One region of the Ralstonia sp. GX3-BWBA genome, then DNA from elsewhere that is predicted to be linked to it. Evidence: predicted binding sites of a transcription regulator. Region 1 holds the regulator's gene; each other region holds the start of a gene.
What was found. Region 1 encodes FNR, which switches genes on or off when oxygen is low (the NO sensors DNR and NnrR bind a similar motif). Its sites were predicted from a motif close to TTGATNNNNATCAA; they were not measured.
Positions count from the first base shown of each region.

Region 2: a site for FNR is predicted at 2,388-2,401, ahead of DOD19_RS23990 (PAS domain-containing methyl-accepting chemotaxis protein). Genes of this name have one in related genera too.
Region 3: a site for FNR is predicted at 1,704-1,717, ahead of hemN (oxygen-independent coproporphyrinogen III oxidase). Genes of this name have one in related genera too.
Region 4: a site for FNR is predicted at 2,720-2,733, ahead of DOD19_RS15460 (universal stress protein). Genes of this name have one in related genera too.

Region 1 is NZ_QMKS01000009.1:199,317-203,048, reverse strand. It holds gene ccoP (cytochrome-c oxidase, cbb3-type subunit III) at 1-241, shown strand, start outside; gene ccoG (cytochrome c oxidase accessory protein CcoG) at 238-1,701, shown strand; gene DOD19_RS08450 (FixH family protein) at 1,728-1,955, shown strand; gene DOD19_RS08445 (hypothetical protein) at 1,952-2,206, shown strand; gene fnr (fumarate/nitrate reduction transcriptional regulator Fnr) at 2,228-2,956, opposite strand; gene DOD19_RS08435 (sulfite exporter TauE/SafE family protein) at 3,138-3,732, shown strand, end outside.
Region 2 is NZ_QMKS01000024.1:295,934-299,665, reverse strand. It holds gene DOD19_RS23995 (EAL domain-containing protein) at 1-661, shown strand, start outside; gene DOD19_RS23990 (PAS domain-containing methyl-accepting chemotaxis protein) at 683-2,272, opposite strand; gene DOD19_RS23985 (hypothetical protein) at 2,486-2,737, shown strand; gene DOD19_RS23980 (siderophore-interacting protein) at 2,751-3,572, opposite strand; gene DOD19_RS23975 (PadR family transcriptional regulator) at 3,673-3,732, opposite strand, start outside.
Region 3 is NZ_QMKS01000013.1:6,328-10,059, forward strand. It holds gene DOD19_RS16270 (UvrD-helicase domain-containing protein) at 1-345, shown strand, start outside; gene DOD19_RS16275 (ABC transporter substrate-binding protein) at 431-1,519, opposite strand; gene hemN (oxygen-independent coproporphyrinogen III oxidase) at 1,774-3,258, shown strand; gene pyk (pyruvate kinase) at 3,283-3,732, opposite strand, start outside.
Region 4 is NZ_QMKS01000012.1:251,785-255,516, reverse strand. It holds gene DOD19_RS15475 (metal/formaldehyde-sensitive transcriptional repressor) at 88-360, shown strand; gene DOD19_RS15470 (DMT family transporter) at 715-1,578, shown strand; gene DOD19_RS15465 (hypothetical protein) at 1,647-2,036, opposite strand; gene DOD19_RS15460 (universal stress protein) at 2,203-2,637, opposite strand; gene DOD19_RS15455 (thioesterase family protein) at 2,826-3,269, shown strand; gene DOD19_RS15450 (hypothetical protein) at 3,379-3,600, shown strand.

The sequences.
Region 1 (3,732 bases):
GTCGGTCTGCGCGGCCTGCCACACGGCAAGCGGCAAGGGCAATCAGACACTTGGCGCACCTAACCTGACCGACCGCGTCTGGCTGTACGGCAGTTCGGAAGCAACCATCGTCGAGACCATTCTCAAGGGTCGTGACAACACGATGCCGGCGCACGAGAACCTGCTCTCGCCGGAGAAGATCCGCATGCTGGCGGCCTATGTATGGGGTCTGTCGAATAGCAATACGAGTCACGCGCAATGAGCGACAAAGAACCAGCCTGGCGCCCGATGACGCCCGCCACTGCGGCGGCGGGCGCCGAAGACGCACCCACCGAGCAGATGCTCTATGAGGTCCGGCGCAAGATTTATCCACGCGCCGTGACCGGCGCCTTTGCGCGTTGGCGCGTCTGGCTGGTGCTGGCCACGCAAGCCATCTTTTATGGCTTGCCGTGGTTCCAGTGGAACGGTCGCCAAGCAGTGCTATTCGACTTGGGCGCACGCAAGTTCTACCTCTTTGGCCTCGTGTTGTGGCCGCAGGATGTCATCTATCTGACGTTGCTGCTGGTGCTGTCGGCGCTGGCGCTGTTTCTATTTACGGCGGTGGCGGGGCGGCTCTTTTGCGGCTATGCCTGTCCGCAGACGGTCTACACCGAGATTTTCATGTGGATCGAGCGGCACATCGAAGGAGATCGCTTCGCGCGCATCCGCCTCGACGGTGAGCGTTGGAGTCTGCGCAAATTCCGCCTGAAGGCCGCAAAGCATTCGGCTTGGATCCTCATCGCCCTGTGGACAGGCTTCACCTTTGTGGGCTTCTTCACGCCAATCCGCGATCTGGGCATGGAGACCTGGACGCTGTCGCTCGGTCCTTGGCAGACATTCTGGATGCTGTTCTACGCATTTGCGACGTGGGGCAACGCCGGTTTCATGCGCGAGCAAGTCTGTCGGTACATGTGTCCCTACGCTCGTTTCCAGAGCGTGATGGTCGATCCCGATACCTATGTTGTGACTTACGACACCCAGCGCGGCGAGCCGCGCGGCAGCCGTTCGCGCAACGCCGATTTCGAAGCTCAGGGTCTGGGTGCTTGCGTCGACTGCAGCATCTGCGTGCAGGTGTGCCCGACCGGCATCGACATCCGTCAAGGGCTGCAATACGAATGCATCGGTTGCGGTGCTTGCATTGACGCCTGTGACCAGGTCATGGACAAGATGCGCTACCCGCGCGGTCTGATTCGCTACACGTCAGAACGCGCGATGCTTGATCGGCTCAGCCCGAAGGAAGCCCGGCGACATCTGCTGCGTCCGCGTGTGCTGATCTATACCGGGATCATGCTGGTGCTCTTCACCGGGTTCATCGTGGCGTTGGCCATGCGGCAGCCACTCAAGGTTGACGTCATTCGTGATCGTGGTGCACTGGCGCGTGAAGTGGACGGCGGCAAGATCGAGAACGTTTATCGCCTGCAACTGATGAACGCCTCCGAGCACCCCATGCGCGTGACCATCACCGCAGAGGGCATGCCGGAACTGGACGTGGAAGGCGGTCGCGGCGAGTCGACCACATTGGAACTGCCGCCGGCGGCTAACCGACTGCTGCCAGTGCGCGTACGCCGGCCGGCCGACGATGCCGCCCCCGGCTCGCACAAAATCCGTTTCGTCATCCATGCAGACAGCGGTAGCGACAGCCTCGTACTGCGCGAACCGTCGAGCTTCATCGTGCCGCGCTGATGCGGCATCCCCAACAGGAGGCAACGATGCACGCAACGCAATCTTCCGCACAGGCCCGTCCTTGGTGGCGCGAGCCCTGGCCGTGGCTGCTGATGGCAGGGCCGTTCGTCGCCATGGTCGGCTGCGGCGTCACAATCTGGCTGGCGGTGTCGCATCCCGATGCTGTTATTCATGACAACGTCGTGCGGCGCGGTTTGGTCGTTGAAAAGACGGTCGTGACGCCGGCGCATGCCATTCACACGGAGGCCCGATGAAGCGTCGATTGCTGATGTGGATTCTGTGGCCGGCATTTCTGTCGGCCGCGCTGGCTGAGCTGGTGGTCTTCGCGGTGGTCGACCCCGCAGACCTGCGTTTTTTCGGCGAGCAGATCACGGTGTCGACCCAAGCGGTCTACACCGTGTCGTTCTTTGTGTTCTGGTTGTTGTGCGGATTGTCGAGCGCGCTGACGCTCTATGTGTCACCGGGCATTGGCAAGCTGGAAGCGCATGAACACCCGCTCGTCTGAGCGAGCGACATGGAGGGCAGCTTAGGCCGCCTGACCGCTCATGACCTGGCGCAGGCCGGCCAGGTCGATCAGCTTGACGTGGCGTTGGCGGATCTGGATGAGACCCGCTTCGGCAAAGCGCGAGAACAGGCGGCTGACCGTTTCGAGCTTCAGGCCAAGATAGCTGCCGAGTTCTTCGCGGCTCATCCGCAGGACAAACTCGGTCGACGAATATCCACGCTGGGCCGAACGCTTCGAGAGGTTTAGTAGGAACGCTGCGAGACGCTCCTCCGCACGCATGGAGCCCAGCGTGAGCAGCATCAGATGATCCTGCGAAATCTCCTTGCTCATGATGCGCAGGAACTGATGCTGCAGCGAAGGCAGCCGGCGCGAAAGGTGCTGCAACTCGTCGTAGCGCACCACGCAGACTTCGGTATCTTCGAGCGCGGTGGCGTCCGACACGTGGCGCATGTCGCCAATGCCATCGAGCCCGACGATTTCACCCGGCAGGTGGAACCCCGTGATCTGGTGTCGACCGTCTTCAAGCGTCAGATGGGTTTTGAGCGTGCCGAAACGAATGCCATAAACCGCTTCCAGCGGCTCACCCAAGGAATAGAGCGATTGCCCCTTCTTAATTCGGATGCGCTCGCTGACCAAATCGTCCATCTTGCGCACGTCGTCCGAGTTCATTCCCACCGGCAGGCAGATTTGCCCTAGTACGCAGGTGGAGCAACGCGAGGCTTGATCGGTAAGTGCAATTCGAGTGAGCACGGGTGGGGGCGACTGAATTTCGGGAAAGTGAAATGAGTAATTCTTGTGATGCTGCTGCAGCTTATTATAACGGCGACCTTCTTGTCCTCGGACATTTCCGATGCGGCAAAAGGCGTCGATTACGCTTAGTTCGCAACAGTAAAACGAAAACCTTGGTCCATATCAAGAGAGCGTCAGAAAGATGAGTGCCGCAGCGCTTCTGAGCGTTTTCCTGATTGCATTGCTCGGTGGTGTGCATTGTCTGGCGATGTGCAGCGGTATCGCACTCGCGGCCGAGCGTGGAGCTGTGGCGGTGCGGATCGTGTCCCGCCGCCGGCTATGGTTTGAGCAGATCGTCATGCATGCCGGCCGGCTGACCACCTATGCGTTGCTGGGCGCAATCATGGGCGCGATGGGCGCGACCGTCTGGCGCCAGCAATGGCTGCCGATTCAACGCGGCTTGTTTGCCTTCGCTAGCGCATTGCTGGTCGCCTACGGGGTTTTGCTGCTTGTTCGTTCCGCTGGGGATGCGTGGCGCAGTGTGTGGCTTGAGCGCTTGCTTGGCCGCGTGGCAGGTGGCCTGTCTCGAGGGGCCGCCACGCTGGGAAGTCGGCTGCAACGTCAGCCGCCGTTACTACGCCGCTATCTCACTGGCATGGCCTGGGGGCTGGTGCCGTGTGGCATGGTCTACGGCGCATTGGCTGTGGCGTTGTTGGCGGGCAACGCCGCCTCCGGGGCCGTGGTCATGCTCGCTTTTGGTGCCGGTACGCTGCCCAACCTGCTGATGATGTCTGGTC
Region 2 (3,732 bases), on a different contig from region 1:
GATTCATCCGACGCGGGGGTTGCTGCCGCCGGCGGCGTTCATTCCGGTGGCCGAAGAGAGCGGGCTGATTGTCGAGATCGGCAACTGGGTCTTGACCGAGGCTGCGCAGCAGCGCGCCGAGTGGCACAAACGCGGCCTGGCCGATGACCTGACGCTGGCAGTGAACGTGTCGCCGTTGCAGTTCAAGCGCGGCACCGTGCTGCCGACACTGCTCAAGCTCCAGCGCCAATACGGCCTCGGCTCGGGCTTCCTTGAACTGGAAGTGACGGAGTCGATGCTGATGGAGGGCACCGAGCGCACCATCGAAGACCTCACGGCCATTCGCCAGCTTGGCGTGCGCATTGCCATCGACGACTTCGGCACGGGCTATTCGAGCCTGGCCTATTTGAAGCGCTTACCGATCGACCTCATCAAGATCGACCGCGCGTTCGTCAAGGACATCGACCGCGATTCCAACGATGCCGCCATCTGCACGACGGTCGTGGTGCTCGCGCACAATCTGGGCGTAAAGGTGTGCGCGGAAGGCGTGGAAGATGCCGCGCAGTCTGCCTTCCTGACGTCACACCAATGCGACGTGCTGCAGGGTTATTACTTCAGCGAGCCGCTGTTGCCCGAGGCGGTGACGGCACTCCTGGAACGCGACACGCGCTTCACGCTGTAAGGCCCCGCACCCGCGGCGGCGCTACGCGCGGAACACCGCGATGGCGTGCTTCAGATCTTCCGATTGGCGCGCCAGCACCGACGTGGCCGCCGCAGCTTCTTCCACCAGCGTGGCGTTCTGCTGCGTCACCCCATCGAGCTGCGAAACCGACGCGTTGATCTGCGCAATGCCGCTACTCTGCTCGCGCGAGCTGGCCGAGATTTCCGACATGAGCTGCGTGACGGTCTGCACGGATTGCACGATCTGCGTCATGGTCGCCCCGGCCTTGTGAACCAGATCCACGCCGTCGCGCACGGATTGATCGGATGCGCGGATGATCTCCTTGCTCTGCGCTGCAGCCTGGGCGCTGCGTTGCGCGAGGCTGCGCACCTCGCCCGCCACAACCGCAAAGCCGCGGCCTTCTTCGCCCGCGCGGGCAGCTTCCACAGCCGCGTTGAGCGCAAGGATGTTGGTCTGGAACGCGATGCTCTCGATGGTGGCAATGATCTCGGTTACACGCTGGCTGTCGGCCCGGATGGCGTCCATGGTGTGTACGACGCGCTGCACGACCTGGCCGCCGTCGGCCGCGATCGTGGAGGCCTCCTCGGCAAGGGCGCTGGCGGCGCGGGCGTGGTCGGCATTCTGCGCGACCATCGACGTCAGCTCTTCCATGCTCGATGCGGTTTCTTCCAGCGCGGCGGCTTGCTGCTCGGTGCGGGCAGAGAGGTCATGGTTGCCGGCCGAAATCTGCAGCGTGCTGTGTGCGACGCTGGCGGCACCGTCCTGGATGTCGCGCACGATGGACGACAGACTCGCGCGCATGGTGGCCATGGCGCGCATGACTTCGCCCAACTCGTCGCTGGAGCGGGCTTCAACCACGGTGGTCAGATCGCCGGCTGCCAGGCGCGTGGCCAGCATGGCGGCTTCTTCCAGCGGGCGGATGAGCGTGCGCGCAAGCAACACACCTGACATCGTCGCCAGTCCGGCGCAACCCACGCCGGTGAGCCATAGCCAGTCGCGGCTGAAAACGAGCCACGCCGCGCCATGCAGATCGGCTGCTTCCAGCGCGATATGCGCCCACAGCGTACCGATCAGGATGGCCGACGCAATCAGCGTCTGCAGGCCGATCACCTTGAAGCGCAGGCTGTCGCGCTGGAACAGATTCGCTGCGCGCCGCCAGCCTGTGCGCAGAATGCGGCCTGCGCGCACGGTGTACGACGTGTCGCCTTCGTTGATGGCGGTATAGGCGCGTTGCGCGCGCGCGATTTGCGCAGGCGTGGCCATCGAACGCACGGACGTATAGCCGACCACCGCATTGTTCTGAAACACCGGCGTCACGTTGGCCAGCACCCAGTAGAAGCCGCCGTCCTTGCGCCGGTTCTTGACGAAGCCGCGCCACGGCTTGCCGGCTTGCAGCGTGGCCCACAAGTCGGCGAAGGCGGCTTCGGGCATGTCAGGGTGGCGCACGAGGTTATGCGGCGCACCCACCAGCTCCTCCAGCAAATAGCCGCTGATGCGCACGAACGCCGGGTTGGCGAAGACGATGCGGCCTTTGAGATCGGTGCGGGAGATGAGGTAGTCCGTCGGGTTGAGGGCGGTTTCGGCTTGGGTGACCGGCAGATTCTTGCGCATGGTTGTGCCGCGCTTCGTGGGCGCAGATGGACGGAAGGAAGGGCGCGAGAGACGCGCTGTCCTCCTTTGCATCGGCACACCGGCGACGGGCTAAAGGTGATGTGGGCGCCGGCAGTTGATCTCGATCAAATCACAAGGCCCTGCCTAGATGGGCATGGCCGTTGCTACGTCGCTGGCAATGCGCCGTTCAGGCGCTGCAGACGGAGGAACGAGGTGCACAAGATCTGTGGAGACGTTGAGATCGTCCCGCGTGTGGTTCCCGCCGGCGGGCGGGGCTGGGAGGCGCGTGTCGAGGTGGTGTTCCGCGGCGCGGAAGGGCAATCGTTGTCTGGCTCGCAACCGGTGCGGCCCGGATGCACGTTTGGCTCGCCGCGCGAAGCGATGGACGCGGCGCTGCTTTACGGGCAGCGCCTGCTGCGCGATTGGGTGCGGGGTGCCACGCCCGGTGCAGAAGTTGCCACCTGAGGCGACGCGAAGATCAACGCGCCTCGGCCGCCTTGCGTTCTTCGCGCGAGAGCCCGGCCGTCCAGTAGCCCTTGGCGTCGATGGCGTCGCGGGGCACCGCCCAGGCGCCTTCGAGCAGCGTGCGGACCTGCTTGAGCAAGGACGCCTCGCCGGCCAGGAACACCTGTGGCGTGCCGGTCGGCATGGATTGGGCACTGAGTGCGCCGACCATCATGGCACCGGCGTGCGCCGTATCGCTCTCCACCCAATGGATGCTGCGGCTGCGCGGGTGCCCGGCCAAGGCGCCTTCCAGGGGCAGTCTGGCGCGGGCGTCGCCAATGGCGATATAGGTCAGCACCTGCGCGTGCGCGGGTAAGGTTTCCAGAATCGCGAAGATGGCGGGCAACGCAGTTTCATCGCCGATGAGCAGCGTCCACGGTGCAGCAGGGTCGGCACGGAAGCCGCGCTTGGGGCCGGCAAATTCCACTTCATCGCCGGGGGCGGCGCGTTCGAGCCAGCGTGCGGCAGGGCCGTGCTGCGCGGCGGGCGTTTCGTCGTGCACGACAAAATCGATTTCGAGTTCATCGCGCGCCGCGTGATAGCGGCGGATGGTGTAAGCGCGCCCCAGCGTGCGCCCGGTGCCTGTGGCATCGTGCGGAAACATCAGCTTGATGGCTGCGCCCGGTGCAGCACCCGCCAGATCGGCGAGATCCGCAGCGGCTACGCCGGTAAACACGACGCGGCGCATGCGCGGGGACAGCGTATGGATGGCGCGCACACGCATGCGGCGTGTGGCGGGTTTGACAGAACTGAGCAGCTGCGACATGAGACCTTGTGTGCGATTGAAGGCAAACATAGATGGCTGCGAAGTGGCCCGAGGCTGTGACCGGGGGACCGAGGCGGTGGCCCGGACGACGAAACGTCCCCCGGGCGGCTGAACGGCTGCTGCTTGCTGCTTACCGCTCGCCGGTAATTTCCTTCAAAGCGCGTAGCAGGATGTCTGCCACGCGCTGCTG
Region 3 (3,732 bases), on a different contig from region 1:
AAGGGGCTCGAATATCCGCACGTGTTCCTGGTGGGCGTGGAAGAGGGCATCCTGCCGCACTGCCGCGAAGACGATGATCTGACCGACGAGAAGATCGAAGAAGAGCGGCGGTTGATGTATGTGGGCATCACGCGGGCGCAGCGCAGTCTGCATATCAGCTGGTGCAAGAAGCGCAAGCGTGCGCGGGAGACGGTGGTGTGTGAGCCGTCGCGCTATATCGCGGAGATGAAGCTTGGCGAAGACGCGGGGCCGACACCGGAGGACACCATGCCGGCGATGTCGCCGAAGGATCGGCTCGGGGCGTTGAAGGGGTTGCTGGCGGCGAAGAAACCTGTGGCTTCGTGATTGATTTTTTTGTTCTTTGTTTGTGGTGCATCCCTTGCTTCATCCCCTGCCGGGGCTGAAACAGAAGCAGACCACCAAGTCCCAATCAATTCCCCGCCCCCTGAATGTAATTCAGATCAACAAACTCACTCCCCCGATTCCCACGCGTGAAATCAAGCGTGAATCCGCCCACATCAACGCGGGTCTGCAATGCACGCCGCAGTTCTGCACCGGCAACCTTGCCACCGCTGGCATTCATCGACTGAATCAAATACACCGCAGCGATATACCCCGACAGCGTTGCAGCAGAAGGCGGCTCATCCAAAAACTGCTTCATCCGCGCCATATGCTCGCGCGCGACCTTGGTGGCGCCGCTGGCCGGGTTCGGCACCGTCTGTGCGAGCAGCATGCCGCCGCTGTACCCCGCGCCCAGGATTTCCCGCGCCACTTGTGGGTTGACCGACGATAGCCCGACGAGAAAGCCGTACCACCCCTGCTGCGCCAGCGCACGCCCAACGGTGGCGTAGGTCAGCGTATCGCCGGCGATGATCACTGCCGTGGGTTTTGTCAGTGCAATACGGGCAGCAAGTTCCGCCGGGTCTCCGGTGAGCGTGTAAAGGTCCAGCGTCTCCCCAGTGCTCCCCTTGGCTAACGTGCCTCGCAGACGCGCACCAAGCTGCGGATCAAAGCCTGCTGCAGTGACGAGCGCAATCCGCCGCATCCCGAACTGCCGCAGCCGGTTATGCGCAGCGACGATCTCGTGGTCGTAATCGGGGCGGATGAACAGGACGTTGTCAGACGCGGATGTCGCGCCCGAGAGCGGGGCGAGCAGCGGCACGTTGCGCCGTGCGATCTCGGCAGACGCGGCCAGCGCGGGCAGCAGGCGTTCGCTTACGCCAAAGAGCACTTCCACATGGTCGCGATCGATCATGTCGACGGCCTGCGGTACGGCTTCACCAAGCGCAGCTTCGCGCCGGACGAGGCTGATGCGCCGGCCCTTGATGCCGCCGTTCTGGTTGGCCGCATCGAATGCAACCTTGGCGCCGGCCATGAAGTCGCGCGCGTAGTCGGCTTGGTCTGCGCCGCGTTCGACCAGTTGGCCGACGACAAAAGACGTACCCTGCGCATGCACCGCCAGCGTCACGGCCGCGCAGGCCAGCGCACATGCGCCGCGGCGTGCCAGTCTCTGCCACATGGTGTTTCCCCCAAAAAATCGAGTCGACGACCTGCGCTGTTGTGTTGTTGTGACGGCCAGCGTATGGCTGGCGACGCGGCCATGGTGCCGATTGTCGATGTTAGGGGGTAGAACGTGACAGATCGGTGAAGTTGGGTCCCTCCCGGCGGAGGGGGCGATGCGTTTGAACGGGCGGTGACTGACGTTGACACACATCAACGCGACACCCGCACCGCAGTTTTAGGATGAACCATCGCCCCCACAACAATCGCCCCATGTTTCCGTTCGCCAAGCCGGCCGACGATCCGTCCGCCGCAAATGACACCGCCTTCCGCTGGTCGGCGCCGCAGGTGCGCGAGCTCGCGCAGCGCTTTGATACGCACGGCCCGCGCTACACGTCGTACCCGACGGCAGACCGCTTTCACAACAAATTTGGTAACGCCGATTACCTCGACGCCTTGCACCGCCGCGCGGCGATTGCGCCCGCGCTGCATGCGCCGCTGTCGCTGTACATGCACCTGCCGTTCTGCGCGAACCTTTGCTACTACTGCGGCTGCAACAAGGTCATCACCAAGGATCGCTCGCGCAGCGCACGCTACGTTGAAACCCTCGCCCGCGAGATGGCGATGGTGGCCAACCAGATTGGCCCCCTGCGCCGCGTGACGCAGTTGCATTGGGGTGGCGGCACGCCCACTTTCCTCGCGCACGACGAAATGCGCGCCGTGATGGCCGCCTCGCGTGAGCATTTCGATCTGGCCAACGATGGCGAGATTTCCGTCGAACTCGACCCACGCCACGCCGACGACGCCACGCTTGAAGTCCTGGCCGAAATCGGGTTCAACCGTGCAAGCCTCGGCATTCAAGACTTTGACCCCGATGTCCAGCGCGCGGTCCACCGCATCCAGAGCGTGGAAGAGACACGCCGCGTGGTCGACACGGCGCGCCGGCTGGGCTTCGAGTCGATCAGCTTCGACCTGATCTACGGCTTGCCGTATCAGCGCACGGAAACCTTCAACGCCACGCTGGATCGTGTGCTGGAGATGGCGCCTGATCGGCTGTCCGTCTACAGCTATGCGCACCTGCCGCATCTGTTCAAGGCGCAGCGCCGCATCGACATGCTCACGCTGCCGACCGCAGACGAAAAACTCGATTTGCTGGCGATGACGGTGGAGCGCCTCGTTGCCGAGGGCTATGTCTACATTGGCATGGACCACTTCGCGCGGCCTGACGATGCACTCGCCATCGCGCAGCGCGAAGGGCGGCTACAGCGCAATTTCCAGGGCTATTCGACGCACGCCGATTGCGACATGCTGGCCTTTGGCGTGTCCGCCATCAGCCGCGTGGGTGATGTGTATGCGCAGAACGAGAAGGATCTCGACGCCTATTACGCACGTATCGACGCCGGCGAACTTGCCGTGCTGCGCGGCATGTCGCTCACGCCGGACGACCACGTGCGCCGCGCGCTGATTGGCGAGTTGATGTGCGGGTTCGAATTGAACATGCGCGCATTCGGTGCGCGCCACGGGTTGGACTTCAAGCGCAGCTTTGCGGACGAGCTGCAGGCGCTGGCACCCCTGGAGGAAGCCGGGCTGGTGAAGGTAGGGGACGAGCGTATCGTCATCACGCCGCAAGGGCGGCTGCTCGTACGCCGCATCGCCATGGTGTTCGATTCGCACCTGCGTGAGGCAGGCACGGAGCGCGCGGTGGAAGCCGAGGGCAAGCCCGTCACCTTCGTCCCGCGCTACTCCAAAGTGGTCTGATCCGCCTACTGGCCCGACGTCACGTCAGACCGTTACCGGTTCGGGCTGCAGTGCAGTGGTTTGCGTCTGCGCACTGACCAGCGTCTGCGGCCAGATTTCCGCCAGGCGCAGCAGGTTGGTTGAACCGGCCTGGCCGAACGGCATGCCCGCCGTGATGGCGATCTGGTCGCCCGACACGGCAAAGCCTTCACGCGCAGCGGCACGGCACGCTGCATCCACCATTTCGTCGACGTTGCTCACATCGGGGCTGACCGTGCTGTGCACGCCCCACGTGATCGCCAGACGGCGCGCCGTATCCAGGCGCGGCGTGATGCTCACGATGGGCGCGAGCGGCCGCTCGCGCGCGGCGCGCAGGCTGGTCTGACCGCTGGACGTGTAGGTGACGGTGGCCACTGCGCCCAGGATGTGCGTGACGTCGCGCAGGGCCGCGCAGATGGCGTCCTGGCGCGTGGGCAGCGGCGGTTGATGCTGCGC
Region 4 (3,732 bases), on a different contig from region 1:
AATAAATTCGGGTAGGCGAAATATACTCCCCCCTAGTATAGTGATGCTACCCTCCCGCATCATTTACACCACCTCGATACCTGATCCATGGCCCATACCATCCGCGATAAAGCCAAGCTGCTGGCGCGCGTGCGGCGTATCCAGGGGCAAGCCGCAGCGTTGGAAAAACAACTCGCTGAAGAGGGCGATTGCACGGCCATCCTGCAGCAGATTGCGGCCATTCGCGGCGCGGTCAACGGGCTGATGGCGGCGGTCATCGAGGGCCACCTGACGGATCACGTCGTGAAGGAACCCGCCGAGGCGCAGCGCCAGGAAGATCTCGACACGGTGATGCAAGTGATCAAGTCGTACCTGAAGTAGCGCCAACCTTGCGCTATGCGCGCGACCCCGATAGGCTGCTCCAACGCCATCGGCCAATTCTGATTCTTCGATTCTCCGAATCTTCGTCTTCATGTCCCGACTTCACGCCACCCTCCTCGCCGCCGGCCCTCGCGCCCGCGTGGATGACGTGTGCGTGCGGCCCGGCCCCTTCCCTCCTCCTGTCGTCTGTTCGGGCTACGACGTCGGCGCGCCGCCGCCGCCACATCTGCCCGCACTCGGCTGACTCTCAGCCGCTTCGTTTCCGGTTGATCTGAACCAGGCTCGGGCACACGCCCGAGGCAGGCGCTCGCCTGCGCGCCGGAACCCGACATCCTTTTTCGACAGGTGAGTGGTATGCGTTCCATGCAAGCCGCGCTGGCAGGGTCCGGCGCGACGGTTCTATTCGTGCTGCTGTGGAGCAGCGGCGCAATCTTTGCGGAGATCGGGGTGCAGCATGTCCCGGCGTTCGCGTTTCTGGTTGGGCGCTTTGCGCTCGCGTCTTTGGTGCTGGCGGGGCTCAGGTTCCGGCGGGGGCAATGGTGGCCGGCACGGGGGTCACGCCTGAAGGTGGCCGCCACCGGTGCGTTGCTCACCGGCGGCTATTCGATCTGCTATCTGCTCGCGCTGGACCGCGGCCTCACGCCCGGGCTGCTGGCAACGGTGCTCGGCGTGCAGCCGCTGCTCACGCTGCTGGTGACCGAGCGCACGTGGTCTGCGCGGCGGATGGCCGGGCTCGTGCTGGCACTGGGCGGCCTATCGCTCGTGGTGGGCGGAGCCGATGCGCACCAGGTGCCGATGGCCGGTCTCGGCTATGCGCTGGCCGCCCTCCTCAGCATGACGGTGGGCGCCATCTGCCAGAAGCGGCTGAACCAGTCGCCCATCGATACGCTGCCGCTGCAGAACGCGGTGAGCCTCGTTCTGTGTGCGGGGTTTGCATTGGCGCTGCCCGCGCAAACACCGACTTTCACGCTCAGCCTGCCCGGCATCACCGCCTTGCTGTGGATGGGCGTGGTGATGTCGGTGGGGGCGCAGTTGCTCTTCTACCGGCTCATGCAGCGCGGCAACCTCGTCAACGTGACGAGCCTGTTCTACCTTGTGCCGGTGGTCACGGCGCTGCTGGATGATTTGGTGCTGGGGCATCGCCTTGCGCCGGTTGCAATGGCGGGCATGGCGATGATTCTGCTGGGGTTGGCGGTGGCGTTTCGGGCGGCCCGCTGATTGAAGCCGGGGGCGAGCCATCCGGTCTTGGTGGCTCGCTCAACCATCGCCGCGCGGTGGCCGATGCCTTACTGCGCCAGCGGCCGCAACTTCCATTCCCCGCTTGGCTGCTTGCACAGCCATGCCGTCCACTGTTCCTTGCTGCTGCCGCGTGCCAGCTCGCTCTGCAGGCGGCGGCACGATTGCCCTGCGTCTGTCTTGGATTCCAGCGGCGTGATGGTCGCGTCGATGGCGGGTTGCTTGCCTCTGGCCGGCGCGGTCCATTGCGCGGGCGTGTTGTCGGCGGTGCTCTTCAGCACATCGCCGATGGCCTTGGTGAACGACTTCTGCTCCGTCGGGCTCATCGAGCCGATGATGGTGCTGGCCAGCACGTTACGGAAATAGGCGAACGAAGGCGTGGCGGCAGCAAACAGCGCGGCGCCCGCGAAGGCGAGCGCAAGACGGCGGCGATGCGACATGGGGTCCCCCAGGATGTGACGAAAAGGTGCCTTCATCCTAAACCATACCGCATCGGCCTGCGGTGCCAATGCGCGCTCAGCCGCGCCCATCGTCGGCAGCAACGGACCGCCGCTGGGGTAGCGCGGCGCGCAGCGGAGTTGAGCTGCTCCGCGCTCCCCGCCCCCTTCAAGCCTTGGGCGCCTTCACCAGCACCACCGGGCATTCGGCATGGGCAAGCACCCGGCCTGCCACCGAGCCCATCAGGGCTTCGACGAACACGCCGCGCCCATGTGAGCCCATGACGATGGCCGCGGCCCCCGCGCTTTGCGCGTGATGCACGATGCGGTCGGGCGGAAAACCCACCAGTGCATGCTGCTCGAACGGCACGCCAGCCGCACCCAGGACCGCGCAGACCGATGCCATGGCGCCGGTGCTTTCCTCCGCGTACCAAGCGTCGACCTCTGCCTTGCCGACGAGCGACTTGATATCGCCAGAAAGGTCCGGCATGCAGTGCACGACGTGCACCGTCACATCGCTGCCGAAGAGGGTCTTGTCGGCAATGCAGCGCGCTGCCGCATCGGAATAGGCCGATCCGTCCGTCGCCAGTACCAGGGTTTTCATGTGGCCTCCTTGCCATGTCCGCGGCCGCGCCCGTGCGCGGTCGGTGTCTGCTTCCAACTTAAGCGCTGCTGAAAGCAACGCGTTGATACGAGTCAACGGAAGCGCTGCGGTGCAGTCACCCGGTCAGCGTTTGCACAGGAAGGCAGGCAGAATGAGCAGGTTGCCCCAGACTTCGCGCCCCCCCCCACATGACGACCACGCCATCCCTTTCCGATTACCCGCTGCATTCGACCGACAAGCTCCGCTACGGCGACACCGACCGCCAGGGCCACGTCAACAATGCCGTCTTCGCCACGTACCTGGAGACGGGTCGCGTTGAGATGCTCTTCTCGCCCGACAACCCGCTGGCCGCGCCCGGCTGCGAGTTCGTCATCGCGCAGCTCGTGCTCGATTTCCGTAGTGAAATTCTCTGGCCCGGCTCCGTGCAGATCGGCACGCGCGTGGCAAGCGTCGGCCGCAGCTCGGTCAAGCTGGAACAGGCCATCTTTCAGAATGGCCGCTGCGCCGCCACCTCGCAATCGGTGATTGTGCAGATCGACGTTGCCACGCGCCAATCGAGCCCGATTACCGATAGCGCCCGTCAGCGCCTTGCCGCGCTCACCGCTACCCCTGCCGGCGCAGAAGCGGAGTGACGCGCGCTGTACGCAAACGAACGCCCGCCGAAAATTTTTAACTTTGCTTGCACTTCCGCCGCTTGCCGGTGGGAAGATGGCTCTCCCGTTCAATCACGCGGAGGTGACCATGGGACTGTTGGATGAAGTGGGCAAGATCGCCGGCGCCGTCGCCGCCGTTGAAGCCGCCGAGAAAGTCGATCCGGATGCCGGCCTGCTGACCAAGGCGGTCGCCGCCGTCGCCGGTTTCAAGGGCGCGGGCGCGCTGGAAGAGATGATCGAAAAGAAGGACGAAGCCAAGGCCGAAGGCGCTGAGGCAGCTCCGGAAGATGGGGCCGCGCCGCAAGCCTGATTTGCTTGCAGGCTCAAAAGGATTTGGGGGACCCCGCCGGTTGGCGGGGTTTTTGTTTTATCGAACCGATGAGTCCGCTGCAGCCTTATGGTTCAACCCAATTGTCTGGAGCGCATATCTTCAGGGTTGGAG